DNA from 2 places in the Acetonema longum DSM 6540 genome. Region 2 is predicted to be linked to the other one. Evidence: riboswitches for the same ligand, from Rfam matches in the RefSeq annotation. Region 2 holds a riboswitch; the other holds the start of a gene.

Region 1 (7,822 bases), on a different contig from region 2:
TGCCGGCCTGGTGCTGGAACAATGCGGCGAAGCCGGCAAAGCCCTGCAGGTATACGAAAAATGGCTGGCAGATTCCCCGGAAGACGTAGAATTTCTGCTGGCCACGGTGCGCTGCCACTCAGCCCTGGGCCAATTCGACCAGGCCGAACATATCCTGGAGCAAGCCCGTCAGCTGCAGCCTGATCTCCCCGAGCTGGGCCCCGCCGCCAAAGCTGTGGCCCAGGCCAGAAGAAAGGTCATAGATTTTCAAATGTATCGAAAACGTAAGCACGAAAGCGGCAGTCAGCTTTAAGATATTGCCGTAGAATTTACATTGCCGGCTGAAACAGCGGGGTAGCGCGGCTGCCAGCCTTCAGCCAGCATTTTTTTCAGGACCTGGGCGGTGTTCAAGGCATCATCCAGAGCCAGGTGAGAGAGACCGGTCTGAGTAATTTTCCGTTCGATCAGAGCGGATTTCAAGGATGCCAGGCGTTCTAATGAATAAAGGACTTTGTACTCTTCCGCCAGGTCGATGTAATCATCCCAGGAGAAGGGGCAGTCAATTTTATAGCGTACGCAGGCATTGGCGATCACGTCCCGGTCAGCGTTGCCCCAGGCTACGATGTAGGTGAGGCCGGCCCGATAATTTTGGCTTAAATCCTCCAGCATTTTTTCCATGGTAATGCCGGCATCAATATCTCTTTGCTGAATCAGAGTGATATTGCGGCACTCCTCGGTAAGCCGGGGGAAAAAACGGGGCCGGACATAGCTCTGATAAGAATCGCCGGCTTCATAGGCCGGCGGGGTTAGCAATACAGCCCCGGCCTCAATAATCTCGGGAAAGAAGGCCCGGGGGCGGCCTGGTCCATTCCGGTGGGTCGTAAACTCAAAATCCACAATGAGAAACTGGCGGCTTAATACGGTCATATAGTACACCCTTCCCAATTAGCATTTAACAGAATCGAACCTATATTCTATTCGCCGCTTTGTCCGACTTTTCCTGTTACAGACACCGGACCGGAAGGTGGGCCGCCTGGTAATAAACCTAGAAAAGGGAGGAATCTAAAATGTCAGATGCGCAGGGTCTTATTATCGTTCACACCGGCAACGGCAAGGGCAAAACCACCGCTGCTTTGGGCATGGCCTTCCGAGCCTGGGGGCAGGGGATGAGAATCCTGATCATCCAGTTTATTAAGGGCGGCTGGAAATATGGTGAATTGGCGGCAGCACAGCAACTGGGCCCCCGGTTTATCATCCGGCAGATGGGGGAAGGGTTTGTTAAAGGCGCCACCCAGGATAAAGCCACTGAGCACCGCCAGGCCGCGGCGGAAGCCCTTAAGGCGGCGGAAGAGGCGATGTCCTCCGGCCAGTGGGATATGATCATCCTGGATGAGGTGAATTATGCCCTGCATTATGGGTTGATCACCCTGGAAGAAGTCCTGGCATTGCTCAATAAAAAACCAGCCGCCCTGCACCTGATACTGACTGGGCGCAATGCGGCGGCGGATGTTATTGAAAGGGCTGATTTGGTAACTGAGATGAAAGAGATCAAGCACCCTTATCAGAAGGGAATTAAGGCCCAAAAGGGAATTGAATTCTAAGCGTCTGCAGCCGGAGCTTGAATGAAATCCGTAAATCGCTGAAAGAACCCGGCCTGTCCTACCACCACCAACTGGTCATTGCCCTGGAGGACGGCCAGGGGACCGGGCGAGACGGTGATCTCGGAACCGCGCCGGATGGCTACAAGGGTGGCGCCGGTGTTTTGCCAGAGTTTGAGCTCGGTGATGGTTTTTCCTACCACATGAGACGTGGAGGATATCTTTATCTCTACCGGATTATAGGGAGTTAAATTTTTCAGACGGTCAGAGTAGCTGATGATATTGGTCAGGACATCTTCCAGCTGCCGGTCTATTTCCTGCTTGCGCTGCAGCAGCAATTCCAGCTCCTGTTTTAGAGAATAGACCGAATGCATGCTCTTATGATGCTCAATGTAATAATAGGCCTGCTCCACTGAAGTGATCCGGATTTCTTTTCCCTGGGAGACGCTAAGCACATTGGCGTCTTTTAACAGGGCAACAGCTTTTCGGATGGTTTCCGGGGACACATTATAATGGCCGGCTAAAAGTGACCGGCCGGATATCTTTCCCCCTACGGGAAAATCCCCGTTTATAATGCGCTGAGCAATATCCAGGGAAATAGAATGATAGATGGACGGGCTGGTTGACATATTCATCCTCCACAGTGAGTTTTACAACAGACTTTTAGAAGTTTGCTAAGACCATATAATACATTATCATATATCATAATGTAATCGAGTAAATACATTTCTAGACATTGGCAAATATTCCTTCTTTACCGTATGCAATATGGTTGCTATCCGGAGAGTACAGGGTTAGCTATAAGGGTCTGGGGAATTATTTTGCCGAATATTGATAAAGATTGCTTAACTTGTTAATATATACATATACATCAATCATCCACCGGTTATTCCTGGAAATCTTTAGAATTCGATAAAGGCGAGGAGAGGATCAGAATGACCAAAATTCTGGCAATTTCACTATTGGCCGGGACTTTATTACTGGCAGGCTGCGGCAGCGATTCATCCAAGGGAGTTACCGCTAAGGACGTGCAGCAAAAAACCGCCGAAGCTGTTGAAACAACTAAAACGTATACACTGCAGCAAAAAGAAGAATATCAAAAACAAGCCCAAACTAAAATTGACGATCTTTCGAAACAAATTGACGAATTAAAGGCTAAAGCCAGTCAGGCTACCGATCAGTCCAAACAGGGAATAACGGAGCAAATTGCCGCTCTGGAAAAAGAAAAACAGACGACACAGAACAAATTAGGCGAATTAACCTCGGCCAGCGCCGAAGCCTGGGGGGCATTAAAATCCGGCATGGACGCAGCAATGGGTAGTCTGGAAAAATCCTATAAAGAGGCTGTGTCGAAATTTGATAAATAGACATTGACAGAGGAATCCTGATACTGTATGATAAAAACAATTTCATATCCGTGATAGAGGTGCGGGCATGATCAGTACCTTCCGGGAGCTGTCGGCAAAGAACGGAAGGAAAAGGCAGGCTTGCCGAAGCTGCGGGATATTGACACTATGCTGCTGCTGGGGTTGCGTCGAACAGGCGCAGAACTGTCACCTTCGGGTGGAGCGCTATCTTGCCGGCTGATTCAGCTGAATGGCTCAGTATGTTATTATACTAAGCGGTTGTGAGAGTATGCGCAATCGCTTTTATTTTTCTTTGCCGCCGCTCATCAGATATGATCGACCGGTTGATACCGACCGGAGTACAAACTACAGGAGGCATGAATATGGCAAAAAAAACACTGCCCTTTTCACAGACGGAACTGGAAGAAATTATAGCACAGCATCCGACTCCCTTTCATATTTATGATGAACAGGCTATCCGGCAGAATGTCCGGAAGCTTTTGGCCGCCTTTTCCTGGGCACCCTCATTTAAGGAATATTTTGCCGTAAAGGCTACTCCCAATCCTTATATCCTGAAGCTGTTGAGGGAAGAAGGGGTAGGGGCTGACTGCAGTTCGCTGGCTGAATTGATCTTGTCCGAAAAAGCTGGCATTGTCGGAGAAAATATCATGTTCACCTCGAACGACACCCCGGCCGAAGAGTATGTAAAAGCCCGGCAACTGGGCGCCGTCATCAATTTGGACGATATTACCCAGTTGGATTACCTGGAAAAGCATGCCGGCATGCCGGAACTGATTTCCTTCCGGTACAATCCGGGACCCTTGCGGCAAGGCGGCAACGCCATTATCGGCAAGCCGGAGGATGCCAAATACGGCCTGACCCGCCAGCAGTTGATCGCCGCTTATAAAATGGCCAGGGACAAAGGCGCCAAACGGTTCGGCCTCCACACTATGGTCATTTCCAATGAGCTGAATCCCGCTTTCTTTATTGAAACAGCCGTGATGATGTTTGATCTGGTTGTAGGCATTTACCGGGAGAACGGCATCCGAATCGAGCTGGTCAACTTCGGTGGCGGCATCGGTATTCCTTATCGCCCGGAACAGGACGCCGTGGACCTGGAGGTCATCGGCCAGGGGGTTAAGAAAGTCTATGAGGAGAAGATTGCCGCTAGCGGTCTGGCGCCTCTCGAGCTGGCCCTGGAGTGCGGCCGCATGATTACCGGACCTTACGGATATCTGGTGACCAAGGCTCTCCACAAGAAAGAAATTTACAAGAATTATATAGGCCTGGATGCCTGCATGGCCAATTTGATGCGCCCCGGCATTTACGGCTCCTATCATCATATCACAGTAGCTGGCAAAGAAAATCTGCCTTTGGACCACATGTATGATGTAACCGGCAGCCTGTGCGAAAATAACGACAAGTTCGCCGTGGACCGCAAACTGCCCCGGATTGACATCGGTGATACTTTGGTGATTCATGACGCCGGCGCTCACGGCCATGCCATGGGATTCAACTACAACGGCAAGCTGCGCTCCGCCGAACTGCTGTTGAAGCCCGATAAAAGCGTCCAGGTGATCCGCCGCGCCGAAACCCTGGATGACCTGTTTGCCACTCTGGATTTTTCCCGGCTGTAAAGAAAGATTCGTGTAATGAAAAGCGCTTCCTTGACGGAGTGCGCTTTTCATTTGAACAGTTCTACATGACAGGGTAGCAGATAGCTAAGACGGAAAGCGGAATACATAGAAGAAGAGCCTGCTTTTGCAGGCTCTTAAGGCAGTTCCTGAATATACTCGAAAATCAGTTTTGACATATTGGCAATCACATGCCGTCCATAAGCCACATCCATTAGCTGCTCGGCCATGATAGCTACCGCGTAGGAGTGCTTCGACCCATAGACAATGCCGGCGTCATGTTCGGTATAATCCAGTTCGCCGGTTTTATGGGCGACAACCGTTCCCGGCGGCAGGTACAGGGGGATTTTGACCCGGTCCTGCTGCTGTTTTAATATGGCCAGCATGACGCTGTCGCAGAAAGGGTCCAGGCAGCAGCGGTGATACAGCCGTTCCAGAACAGAGACCATATCGGTGACCGAGGTGTAGTTGTCCCGGCCCTCCTGGCGGGCGGCAAAATCCATCATCCGGCGGGCTAATTCGGTGTCTGCTGCATTCAGGCCGGCCATGCACCGGTTGACGCTGTCCATGCCGATACGGTCGATCAGTAAGTTGGTAGCCGTGTTGTCGCTTTCGGTGATCATGACTTCCACAAGGTGCAGTATGGTGTATTGAGAGCCATAAGCGGCGAATTCCAGTTCACCGGCGCCGCCTACCCGGTTGGCGGCGGTAACGGTCAGCAGTTCATCAAGAGCCAGAATGCCCTCTTTAGCCTGGCGCAGCGTTTCCGTCATAATGTAGATTTTGATCAGGCTGGCCGAACTCATGCGGCGAGAATTGATACTGATCCGGTCCTGCGTATCCGGCAGACTGACGGCCAGGGAATAAAAGCCGGGCTCTTTTTGAATCCGGTCTTGGATCAATCCCGCCAGGGGCGCCAGGCGGGATGGCGGCAAGGACATGATTCGTACTCTCCTTTAATGGAAAAATATCGTGTGTTGTCATAGTCATTGTAGTCTGTTTCGCCTTTCAAGGCAATATGGTCGGAATAAAGCCGCTGAGGAATAATATTCTTATGCGGTCATCGAATCAAAGAAAAGGAATTTTTGCCTTTAAAGGAGAACTTTCAACCGATATAACACCAGGTGCAAAGCATGCAGTAATGCAGGCGAAAGGAGAATCATTGTGCAAAAGAAATCCGTTATTTTCTGGCTGGTTGCCATTGTCTTGCTGACAGGCATGATGGCCGGCTGCGGCGACAAAGAGACCGGGTATTTGCGCTATGCGCTGAGTGCCGAGCCAGAAACCATTGATCCGCGCAAATCCACCAGTGTCGCTGCTTCAACCGTCGAAGCCCAACTGTTTGAAGGACTCACCACGATTAACGAAAAAAATCAGCCGGCGCCGGCTGCGGCGGAAAAATGGGAAGTATCAGCTGACGGTGCGAAATATACCTTTTTCCTGCGAAAGAATGCCAAGTGGTCCAACGGTGATCCGGTCACGGCCCAGGATTTTGAATATGCCTGGAAATCGGCATTGAGTCCTGAACTGGCTTCTGCCTATGCCTATCAGATGTACTATCTGAAAAACGGCGAGGCTTATAACAACAAACTGGCCAGCGCCGATACTGTAGGAGTCAGGGCAGTGGACGATTATACCCTGGAAGTGATTCTGGAGCGTCCTACTCCGTACTTTTTGTCTCTGGCCGCCTTTCATACCTACTATCCGGTGCACCGAAAAATCGTCTCTACCGATGAAAGATGGTCCGCCAGCCCCAAGACCCTGGTGGGCAATGGCCCCTTTATCCTGAAAGAATGGGTCCATAACAATAAAATGGAACTGGCCCCAAATCCTCAATACTGGGATGCGGCCAATGTGAAAATGGATAAGCTGGAACTCTTGCTCCTGGACAATGCTTCTACGGTAGTATCCATGTTTGAACGGGATCAGCTGGACATGGGCGAAACTATGCCGGCCAGTGAAGTCCCCCGTCTGCTGCGGGAGAAGAAAGCTTTCCTGTATCCCCAATTAGGTACGGACTATTATTCCTTTAACGTAAATCAGGCTCCCTTTGACAATCCTAAAGTGAGAAAGGCCTTTCAATTGGCTGTAGACCGGGACGCTCTGACGGTAAAAGCGCTTCAGGGCGGTCAGCAAGCGGCTTATGGCCTGGTTCCTCCCGGTCTGAGTGATGCCAAACCGGATCAGGATTTCCGCCAGGTAGGCGGGGCGCTCCTGAAAGATCATGATGTAGAGACGGCCCGGCGCCTTTTGGCTGAGGCCGGTTACCCCGAAGGCAAGGGATTGCCGCCGGTCACCCTACTCTATAATACCAGTGAAAGCCACAAACTGGTGGCTGAAGCCGTGCAGGAAATGTGGAAGAAAAATTTAGGCGTTCAGGTCCAATTGACCAATCAGGAATGGAAAGTCTATGTCTCCAACCTGGAACAGTATGACTTCCAGGTGGCCCGTGACAACTGGCTCGGAGACTATGCCGATCCCATCACCTTTCTGGAACTGTTTGAAACCGGCAACGGCAATAATGTCCCCGGCTACTCCAACCGGGCATATGACCGGCTGATACAGATCGTCAGAACCAGCAACGACCAGTCTGTCCGCATGCAGACCATGCACGACGCCGAGAAGATTCTGATGGATGACGCCGTCCTGCTGCCTTTGTACTTCCACTCCAGCCCGCTTTTGGTCAAGGACAAGGTCAAGGGCTACATTCGCACCGTTTTTGGCACGGTGTATTTGAAAGGCGCTTACCTTCAACAGTAGATATAATTTGGCAAAAATGGCGGCGGCATTCGAAATCATAACTGTTTCGGCTGCCGCCGCCGCATATCATATCGTCATCGGGGAGGGATATTGATGCATATCATCGACTGGCACTGCGACACCATTCTGAAACTATGGCGGTCAGAAGGGAAGGCGGCGCTTTCTGAAAACCATCTCAGCATTGACCTTGAGAAACTTCAGGCCGGTCACTCTCTGGCCCAGTTTTTCGCCGTGTTTATAGACCTTGAAAGCCATCCACAGCCCTTCACCGCTTTTAACGCCATGGCTGATTTATTCCAGCAGGAATTGGCGCAAAACAGCGGGCGGATTGCTTTAGCCCGCAGCGTGGCGGAACTGAAAGCCAACCGGGATAGCGGTTATATCTCAGCCTTCCTGACTATCGAAGACGGCGGCGTCCTGGAAGGCCAGATGGAAAACCTTTATCAGGCCTACGAACGGGGCGTGCGGCTCATTACCCTGACCTGGAACTATCCTAATGAAATCG
Region 2 (7,822 bases):
CACGGCCAGCTGTCACTTTGGAGGTAATAGCGCCTTTATCCCGGCTAAGTTCGATAACATGTCCGTTTTCTGCCACAAAAATGTTTTCTTTGGGCGTTCCTAAATCCTGGGCCAGCTTAGCATGCTTTTTTAAGTGGCGGTACTCGCCGTGCAGCGGAATAAAGAACTTGGGACGAATCAGGTTGTGCATCAGCTTAAGTTCTTCCTGGCTGGCATGCCCGGAAACATGGATGCCGGATTCCCGGTCATACACCACTTCGGCGCCCTGCCGAAATAAAAAATCAATCGTCCGGGATACCATCTTCTCATTGCCGGGGATCGGAGTGGCGGAAATGATAACCGTATCCCCGGGGACAATCTCCACCTTCTTGTGATCAGACATAGCCATCCGGGTCAGTGAAGCCATAGGCTCACCTTGGCTGCCAGTCGTCAGTATGACTACTGCGGCAGAAGGATACTTGCCGATTGCGTCAATATCGATTAAAAGACCGTCTTCAATCGTTAAATACCCTAACTCCAATGCAATATTCACAATGCTTTGCATGCTGTGCCCGATAATGGCAACCTTGCGCTTATACTTTCGCGCCGTATCTATCGCCTGCTGGATGCGGTGCACATTCGATGAGAAAGAAGCAATAATAATACGGTCTCTGGCGTGATGAAAAACTTCATCAAAATGCATTCCAACCGTTCGTTCACTGATGGTAAAGCCTGTCCGGTCAGAGTTTGTGCTATCGGCCAAAAGAGCTAAAACCCCTTGATCGCCAAGATCGGCCAGTCTGTGAAAATCAGTCACTTTTTCCTTTCCGTCCACAGGCGTCTGGTCAAATTTAAAGTCGCCGGTATGCACAATCGTTCCGACGGGAGTTTTTACCGATATGGCCACGGAATCAGGAATACTATGATTCACACGAATAAATCCGACCTGGAAAACACCCAGTTGAACCCTGTCGCCGGGTTGAACCGGAATCAGGTCGGCTTTAGCAACATTATTCTCCTTCAGTTTGCCGCCCAGGATTCCCAATGTCAAACGTGTCCCATACACCGGAACATTTAATTGCTTCAATACATAGGGAAGGGCCCCGATATGGTCCTCGTGCCCATGAGTAAGAATGATGGCCCTGACAAAATCACGGTTTTCCAATAAATAGGTGATATCCGGTATGACTAAATCAATACCCGGCATATCGTCCTCCGGAAACATTAAACCACAGTCTATCACGATAATATCGTCACCGTAGCGTATTACCGTCATATTCTTGCCGATTTCACCCAGTCCACCTAAAGGAATGATTTGAATTTTAGGGGGAGTTTTTGCCAAAAAAAGATACACCTCCAGATTCCGAACAATCTTTCACCAGCAATAATGATATTTCCGCCCATGAATACCAACATTAGCTAAATCCGACCGTTCATATTGATTCACTAAAATTATATCCTATTTCGATTGAGGCAACAAGTAGATAACCATAAGGTTGGAAATAATGGAACCTTTGTCCCAATCAAAAACCCCAGGCAGAAGAAAGTCCCGGTCCAATCAGACCGGGACAGAATTATCCCTTACTCACATAGTATTACGCATGGATTCCCAACTTATTCATTGCATTTTTAAATTGTTCTATTTCCTGAGAGGTGGCTGCAACCAAGGGCAGTCTCAGAGGGCCTACCTCATGGCCGGTTAATTGCATGCAGGTTTTGATTGGAATTGGGTTGGTGGTAATAAAAATGACTTTGAAGAATGGCAGCAATTCAAGATGAATTGTCTTGGCCAGGTCATGTTTGCCACTGAAAAATGCCTGAATCATCTCCTGCATCCGCACACCTACAACATGAGCCGCCACACTGATAATCCCCGTACCGCCAATGGAGAGAATCGGCAGCGTCAGGCTGTCATCGCCGCTATACACGAAAAAATCTTTGGGCGTAATCCGGACAACCTCCGATATTTGATCCAAGTTGCCGCTGGATTCTTTCACGGCCACGATATTTTCCACGGCAGCCAGCCGGGCAATCGTCTCCGGCATAATGTTGGAGGCAGTACGTCCCGGTACATTATACAAAATAACCGGCAGCTGCGTCGCTTCTGCGATAGCACGAAAATGACGATACATGCCTTCCTGAGGCGGCTTATTATAATAAGGTCCTACTAGCATGGCGCCGTGGACACCCAGTTTTTCCGCTTCCCGGGTCAATAGAATCGAAGTTTGGGTATCATTAGAACCGGTGCCGGCAATTACTGTTGCTTTATCACCTACCGCATCCAGCACTGTGGAAAATAATTCTAATTTTTCTGTCGCGGTGAGAGTAGCTGCCTCACCGGTGCTGCCGCCAACTACTAAACCGTCCGAGCCATTAGCCACCAGATGCCGCGCCAGGCGGGCCGCTGCCTGATGATTCACGGAAAAATCCTCATGAAAGGGAGTGACCATAGCCGTGAGAAGTCTTCCAAAATTTTTCATTTTTTCTTCACCTCGCATAAAAGTACACTAAGCGACTAAACAGATGCCAACCCAAATTGTTCATGTAGAGCAGTGACCGCTTGAGCTAAATCACTCTGTTTGACCAACACCGAGATCGAGGCATTGGAGTCAACGGTTTGCATGATAGGGATGCGGTGTTGCGCCAGAGCTTCAACAAAACTGGCCATCACGCCGGGAACCTCCCGCATGCCGCCCCCCACAACAGAAACCTTGGCGCAGTTCAAGACGGCTTCAACCTGAAAGCCGTTTTTCTCCAGGATTTTCGTGGCCGTTTCCGCCAGGTCCTGAGGAATCGTGAACATAACCCAATCGGGCAGAACGTTGATCAGATCTACGCTGATTTTATGATCCGACATGGCTTTGAAAACCTTGAAAGCGGCGTCGCAAGCAACATTATCCCCTAAACTCACCCGAATCTGGGCGATATGATTCATATAGGTAACACCGGTAGCAACCCGGTCTGCCACGTATATGCCATCGGTATCTTCTTTACTGAGATTAGTAATAAGGGTGCCAGGCATATCGGAGAAAGTAGACTTAACAATCAGCGGTATATTTTTTTGCATGGCAATTTCCACCGCCCTCGGATGAATCACTTTTGCCCCTTGCTGGGCCAACTGACATACTTCGCCGTAACTGATCATATCCAGAATTTTGGCATTGTTGACAATGCGTGGGTCAGCCGTCATAATGCCATCCACATCAGTATAAATCTCCACCATTTGTGCGTTAAGGGCTGCCCCCAGTGCCGAAGCTGTCGTGTCGCTTCCGCCTCGGCCCAAAGTGGTGAACTCATCATCGGTTGTTGTTCCCTGGAACCCGCAAACCACAGGGGTTTTCCCTGTTTTCAACAAATAGAGAAGCCGCGATGGTTCTACTTTTTGTATGCGGGCGTTATTAAAATTATGATCTGTCACAATGCCGGCCTGACCACCTGTCAACATAAGAGCGTCAATCCCTGCAGCCTGCAGCGTACCGGCCATGATGACCGCCGATATGATCTCGCCGCAGCACATGATCTGATCCATTTCCCGCGCTGAAATTCCGGGACAGACAGAATGGGCTAATTCAATCAGGGTGTCGGTTGCGTATGGTTCTCCCTTTCTCCCCATGGCCGACACGACAACAACGGTTTGAAATCCCTGCTCCTGCGCTGCTGCTATTTTCTCCACAACTTTTTCCCGGGCTTCAGCCGTAGCCACGGAAGTTCCCCCAAATTTCTGCACTACAATACGCATAGCAAACACCTCAAACTAAATTGTTATCAATCATATATTCGGCGATTTGGAGCGCATTTAACGCAGCCCCCTTGCGAATCTGGTCCCCCACAACCCACATGTTAAGGCCATACTTCACGGAAGAATCTTTGCGAATACGCCCGACAAATACTTCGTCCCGGTCCGAGACAAAAAGCGGCATGGGATACTCCATTTGCACCGGATCATCCTGTACCACCACGCCGGGAAACTCTGCGAGCAACGCCTTGGTTTCCTCAATCGATAGATCTTTTTCTAATTCAATATTCACCGACTCGGAATGACTGCGATAAACCGGAACCCGCACTGTGGTTGCAGTAATGCCGATGCTGTCATCATTCAGGATCTTATGGGTTTCGTCCACCATTTTTATTTCTTCTTTGGTATACCCGCTATCCAGGAATTTATCAATTTGCGGGATCAAGTTGAACGCAATCTGATAATGTTTTTCCAAACTTGCACTGGGAAGTATTTTAGCGGTAACAGGCCGGTTTGCACCAATGCTTTTTACCTGGTTGGTCAATTCATCAATAGCTTCTTTGCCGGCACCGGAAACCGCCTGATAAGTAGATACAACAACACGCTTTATTTTAGCCCGGTCGTGGATTGGTTTCAACGCCATCACCATAATGATTGTGGAACAGTTAGGATTAGCAATAATGCCTTGGTGATTCCTGATGGCTTCAGGGTTCACTTCCGGTACAATCAAAGGGACATTGGGATCCATCCGGAAGGTGCTGGAGTTGTCAATAACCACTGCCCCACGCTTGACCGCTTCCGGCGCAAAGGTCTTACTGGCGGATCCTCCTGCAAATAAAGCAATATGAACATCGTTAAATGAGTCAGGTACGGCTTCTTCCACAACAAATGTTTTTCCCATGAATTCAATTTTCTTGCCGGCAGATCGCTCCGACGCCAAAAGTTTCAATTCAGCATAAGGAAAATTCCGTTCTTCAATCAGTTTTAAAAATTCCTGCCCCACTACGCCGGTGGCGCCTAGTATAGCAACATTGTACTTTTTCACCAGATCCACTCCCATCTTTAATCCACTTCAATCTAAAATGTTTTCCAATCCGTAAACACATCCGTTGACCGTTAACACTTTCTTACAGGCTAATACTACTCCGGGCATGAAGGATTCGCGGGAAATGGAATCATGACGAATGCTGAGGGTTTGCCCCAGTCCGCCGAATATCACCTCTTGATGGGCAACATAGCCCGGTAATCGTATACTATGTATGCGCATACCGGAAAGTTCCCCCCCACGGCTTCCGGGAATTTTTTCCACTTCTTGTGGGTGCCCCTGTTTTAAATAGCCCCGGCTCTTTTCAATTAATTCAGCCGTGCGTAAAGCAGTACCGGATGGTGAATCCAATTTTTGGTCATGATGCATTTCAATGATTTCAGCATGAGGCAATATTTTAGCTGCCTCCTGGGACAGACGCATCATTAAAACGGCACCGATGGAAAAATTGGGGGCGATGATGGCATTCACACCACTAGTGCGGCATAAAGATTCCACCGCAGCGATATCGGCCGCACTCATTCCGGTTGTTCCCACCACCGGACATACGCCATTGCGAATCGCGATCTTAAGATTATTTAATACCGCACCAGGATTCGTAAAATCGACCATAACCTGGGGCTTAGTTTCTTTAATGACCGTGTCTAAATCATTGCCGACAATGACGCCTATCTTCTCTGTCCCGATTAAACTGCCTACATCGGCAAAACCGGAATGAATATCCACTGCTCCCACAACACTCAACTGCTCATCCTGATGAACCGCTTTCAGAACTTCCCGCCCCATTTTACCGTAAGCGCCGCACACAAGTACTCTGATCACAATTAACACCTCCTTAAAAAATAAAAACAGCCAGTTTCTATCCCCATCTGGCTGTTTTCACAGACAAGTCAAACAAGGAAGATTCAAAGTTGTACTTCCCTATATGACAACTGATGAGATAGCGCTCCACCAAAAAAATTTGGTGACAGTTTTGCACCTGTTTAATGCAAAACCAGTGCGACCGATCCGGTATCATGCCGCACTTCGGCAGTCAACCCTTTCCTTTCAGATCATCAGCACCACTCTTCCTGAAAGTACTCTTGTTGCCCGCACCTCTACCTGCATATTCTTATTTAATTGTATGTTTATTGTATATCATTGGCTACCAAAGTGTCAACGATTTTAGCGGCTGTTGTGAGATTCCACTTCCTGGGCGCCATTTTGCCGCAAAACCAGGGCCGCTTTGTCCACATTGGAGGGGGAAGTGCGGATCACAGCCAGTATGCCGCCTTCTTTGACTCTATTTTCATAGTGTTCACTTACCTCAGCCGGGATGCCCCAGTCAATCAGGCCGCCGGCAACGCCGCCCATCAGGGCTCCGCTAAGAGCAGCCGCAATCGGACCGGCAGCGACAACGGGCCCCAGCCCGGGGATTGCCAATGCCCCCGCGCCCAAAAGCAGGCCGCCAATGCCGCCGATGGTGCCGCCGGTCAGGGTGCCGTCAGTGATATCATCGTCTTCATATTCTGTGGTACCCTGTTCTTCCCGGGTTTTTTCCTTTTTCGTTACGATATTGATTTCTTCGTTGGTAAATCCTTGTTGCCGCAAATTGGAAACCGCTTTCTCCGCATTCTGGACCGAAGAGAAAACGCCGATAACCACTTTTTGGCCAGTACCTCCGGCGGCGGAATTCACCGTGCCGGCAGAGGTCGGTTGCGCCTGACTGGAAAGAGATGATGTCTGCAAGGCGGATACATCGCTGTTTTGTTGAGAAGCAGCACTGTCTTGCAAATTGTTGGGATTCTGTTGAGTAGCCATATTCACAGTACCTCCTTATTTTATGCAGAATTTGCTACGGTAGTAGGCTACCCGAAAATATGGCTAAGTATACCTATCGGGAATTCTGTCCTCGCTGGCGAAAAATCCGTTCAAAAGAATTGCTTAGATCTACAATAATAACTTCATCACCGATCCGCTTAATGGAGTGCCAGGGAATCACAGGCGATTTGGAATCGCCGAAAAAATGAAATAACCCCCCGCGGTTAGGCAGGACGATAGTTTCAATTGTACCGCTTTGACTGTCAAATGTAAGGTCACAATCCTCAATGACGCCTAACCTGGCTCCGTCTTCAATATTGATGACCTCTTTACCCGTTAAATCGCTCAAACGCATCTTATCACCTCTGTACATATTTTGATCCGCATAACGGAACGGAATTCTTCTTCCCTCATTACTGCGTATCGCTTAAACAAATCGTTTCCAGAGCGGTTGTACCACGGCCGAAAGAATAGCGAAAAGTGCCAGAGGATCAAAAGAAACTTCAAATAGTTCCAAGGTTTGGGGCAAATCAATTTTTAAAAAGGATATCAGCATAATAATGGATAAATAGACTCCGCCGGCTGTTCCAACCAGCTCTTGCAAGGCCATTGATAATGGAGACTGTCTGACGGTATGTTCATTCAATTCAAAGTTATGCCGGTAGTATCGTATTCTTAGCCAAATCGAAACGAGGATAGCGCCGCCCAGTACAATTATCCCCAGCCAAACACGCATCCGAATCCCCCCGCTATATGGTTATGGTCAATGCCGGCATTTTATGTCCAAAAACTCGAATTGGCATTACCTGAACGAATAGCACGACAAAAAAGACCCACCCGGGTCTTTCCATGAGTCAGCAATCAGCAGGCACCGGTCAGCCATCCGTTCTCTCAATTACCTCTCGAGACGCGCCATATCCCCGGCAGCTGCCGTTTCTACTAAAATTACATCGTAACCGATTTTCTGTATCTTTTCCCATCCAATCACAATATCATCATTACGGCCAAAAAGACCCAGAAACTTCCCGGATCCGGGGACGACAATCGCTGTCAACTTTCCTGTTTCAACATCAATTTCGATATCGGTGATCGTGCCCAACCGTCTGCCGTCAATTGTATTAACGACTTCTTTCATTTTTAAGTCACTAGTCTTTAACACATCCTTCACCCCCGCCCCTATTCCCTAACATTATATGAAGGACAAAGGATATATGCGACTAGTTTATTTATTATTTTTTATAGTGTTCTCCAATGCCTGGTTT

What was found. Region 2 has a riboswitch for lysine ahead of dapB (4-hydroxy-tetrahydrodipicolinate reductase). Riboswitches for the same ligand answer to the same signal wherever they lie in the genome.
Region 1: it holds a riboswitch for lysine, as region 2 does, so the genes downstream of both, ALO_RS15485 (diaminopimelate decarboxylase family protein) here and dapB (4-hydroxy-tetrahydrodipicolinate reductase) in region 2, are expected to answer to the same signal.

The regions. Positions count from the first base shown of each region.
Region 1 covers NZ_AFGF01000166.1:18,255-26,076, reverse strand. The annotation lists gene ALO_RS15510 (tetratricopeptide repeat protein) at 1-292, shown strand, start outside; gene kapD (3'-5' exonuclease KapD) at 289-906, opposite strand; gene cobO (cob(I)yrinic acid a,c-diamide adenosyltransferase) at 1,047-1,580, shown strand; gene ALO_RS15495 (TrkA C-terminal domain-containing protein) at 1,577-2,206, opposite strand; gene ALO_RS15490 (sll1863 family stress response protein) at 2,513-2,944, shown strand; lysine riboswitch at 2,991-3,159, shown strand; gene ALO_RS15485 (diaminopimelate decarboxylase family protein) at 3,307-4,560, shown strand; gene ALO_RS15480 (serine hydrolase) at 4,695-5,498, opposite strand; gene ALO_RS15475 (peptide ABC transporter substrate-binding protein) at 5,722-7,317, shown strand; gene ALO_RS15470 (dipeptidase) at 7,411-7,822, shown strand, end outside.
Region 2 covers NZ_AFGF01000241.1:54,628-62,449, forward strand. The annotation lists gene ALO_RS18840 (ribonuclease J) at 1-1,321, opposite strand, end outside; gene dapA (4-hydroxy-tetrahydrodipicolinate synthase) at 1,575-2,459, opposite strand; gene dapG (aspartate kinase) at 2,495-3,718, opposite strand; gene ALO_RS18855 (aspartate-semialdehyde dehydrogenase) at 3,729-4,760, opposite strand; gene dapB (4-hydroxy-tetrahydrodipicolinate reductase) at 4,788-5,582, opposite strand; lysine riboswitch at 5,694-5,868, opposite strand; gene ALO_RS18865 (general stress protein) at 5,925-6,560, opposite strand; gene ALO_RS18870 (YlmC/YmxH family sporulation protein) at 6,634-6,915, opposite strand; gene ALO_RS18875 (hypothetical protein) at 6,988-7,296, opposite strand; gene ALO_RS18880 (YlmC/YmxH family sporulation protein) at 7,456-7,719, opposite strand.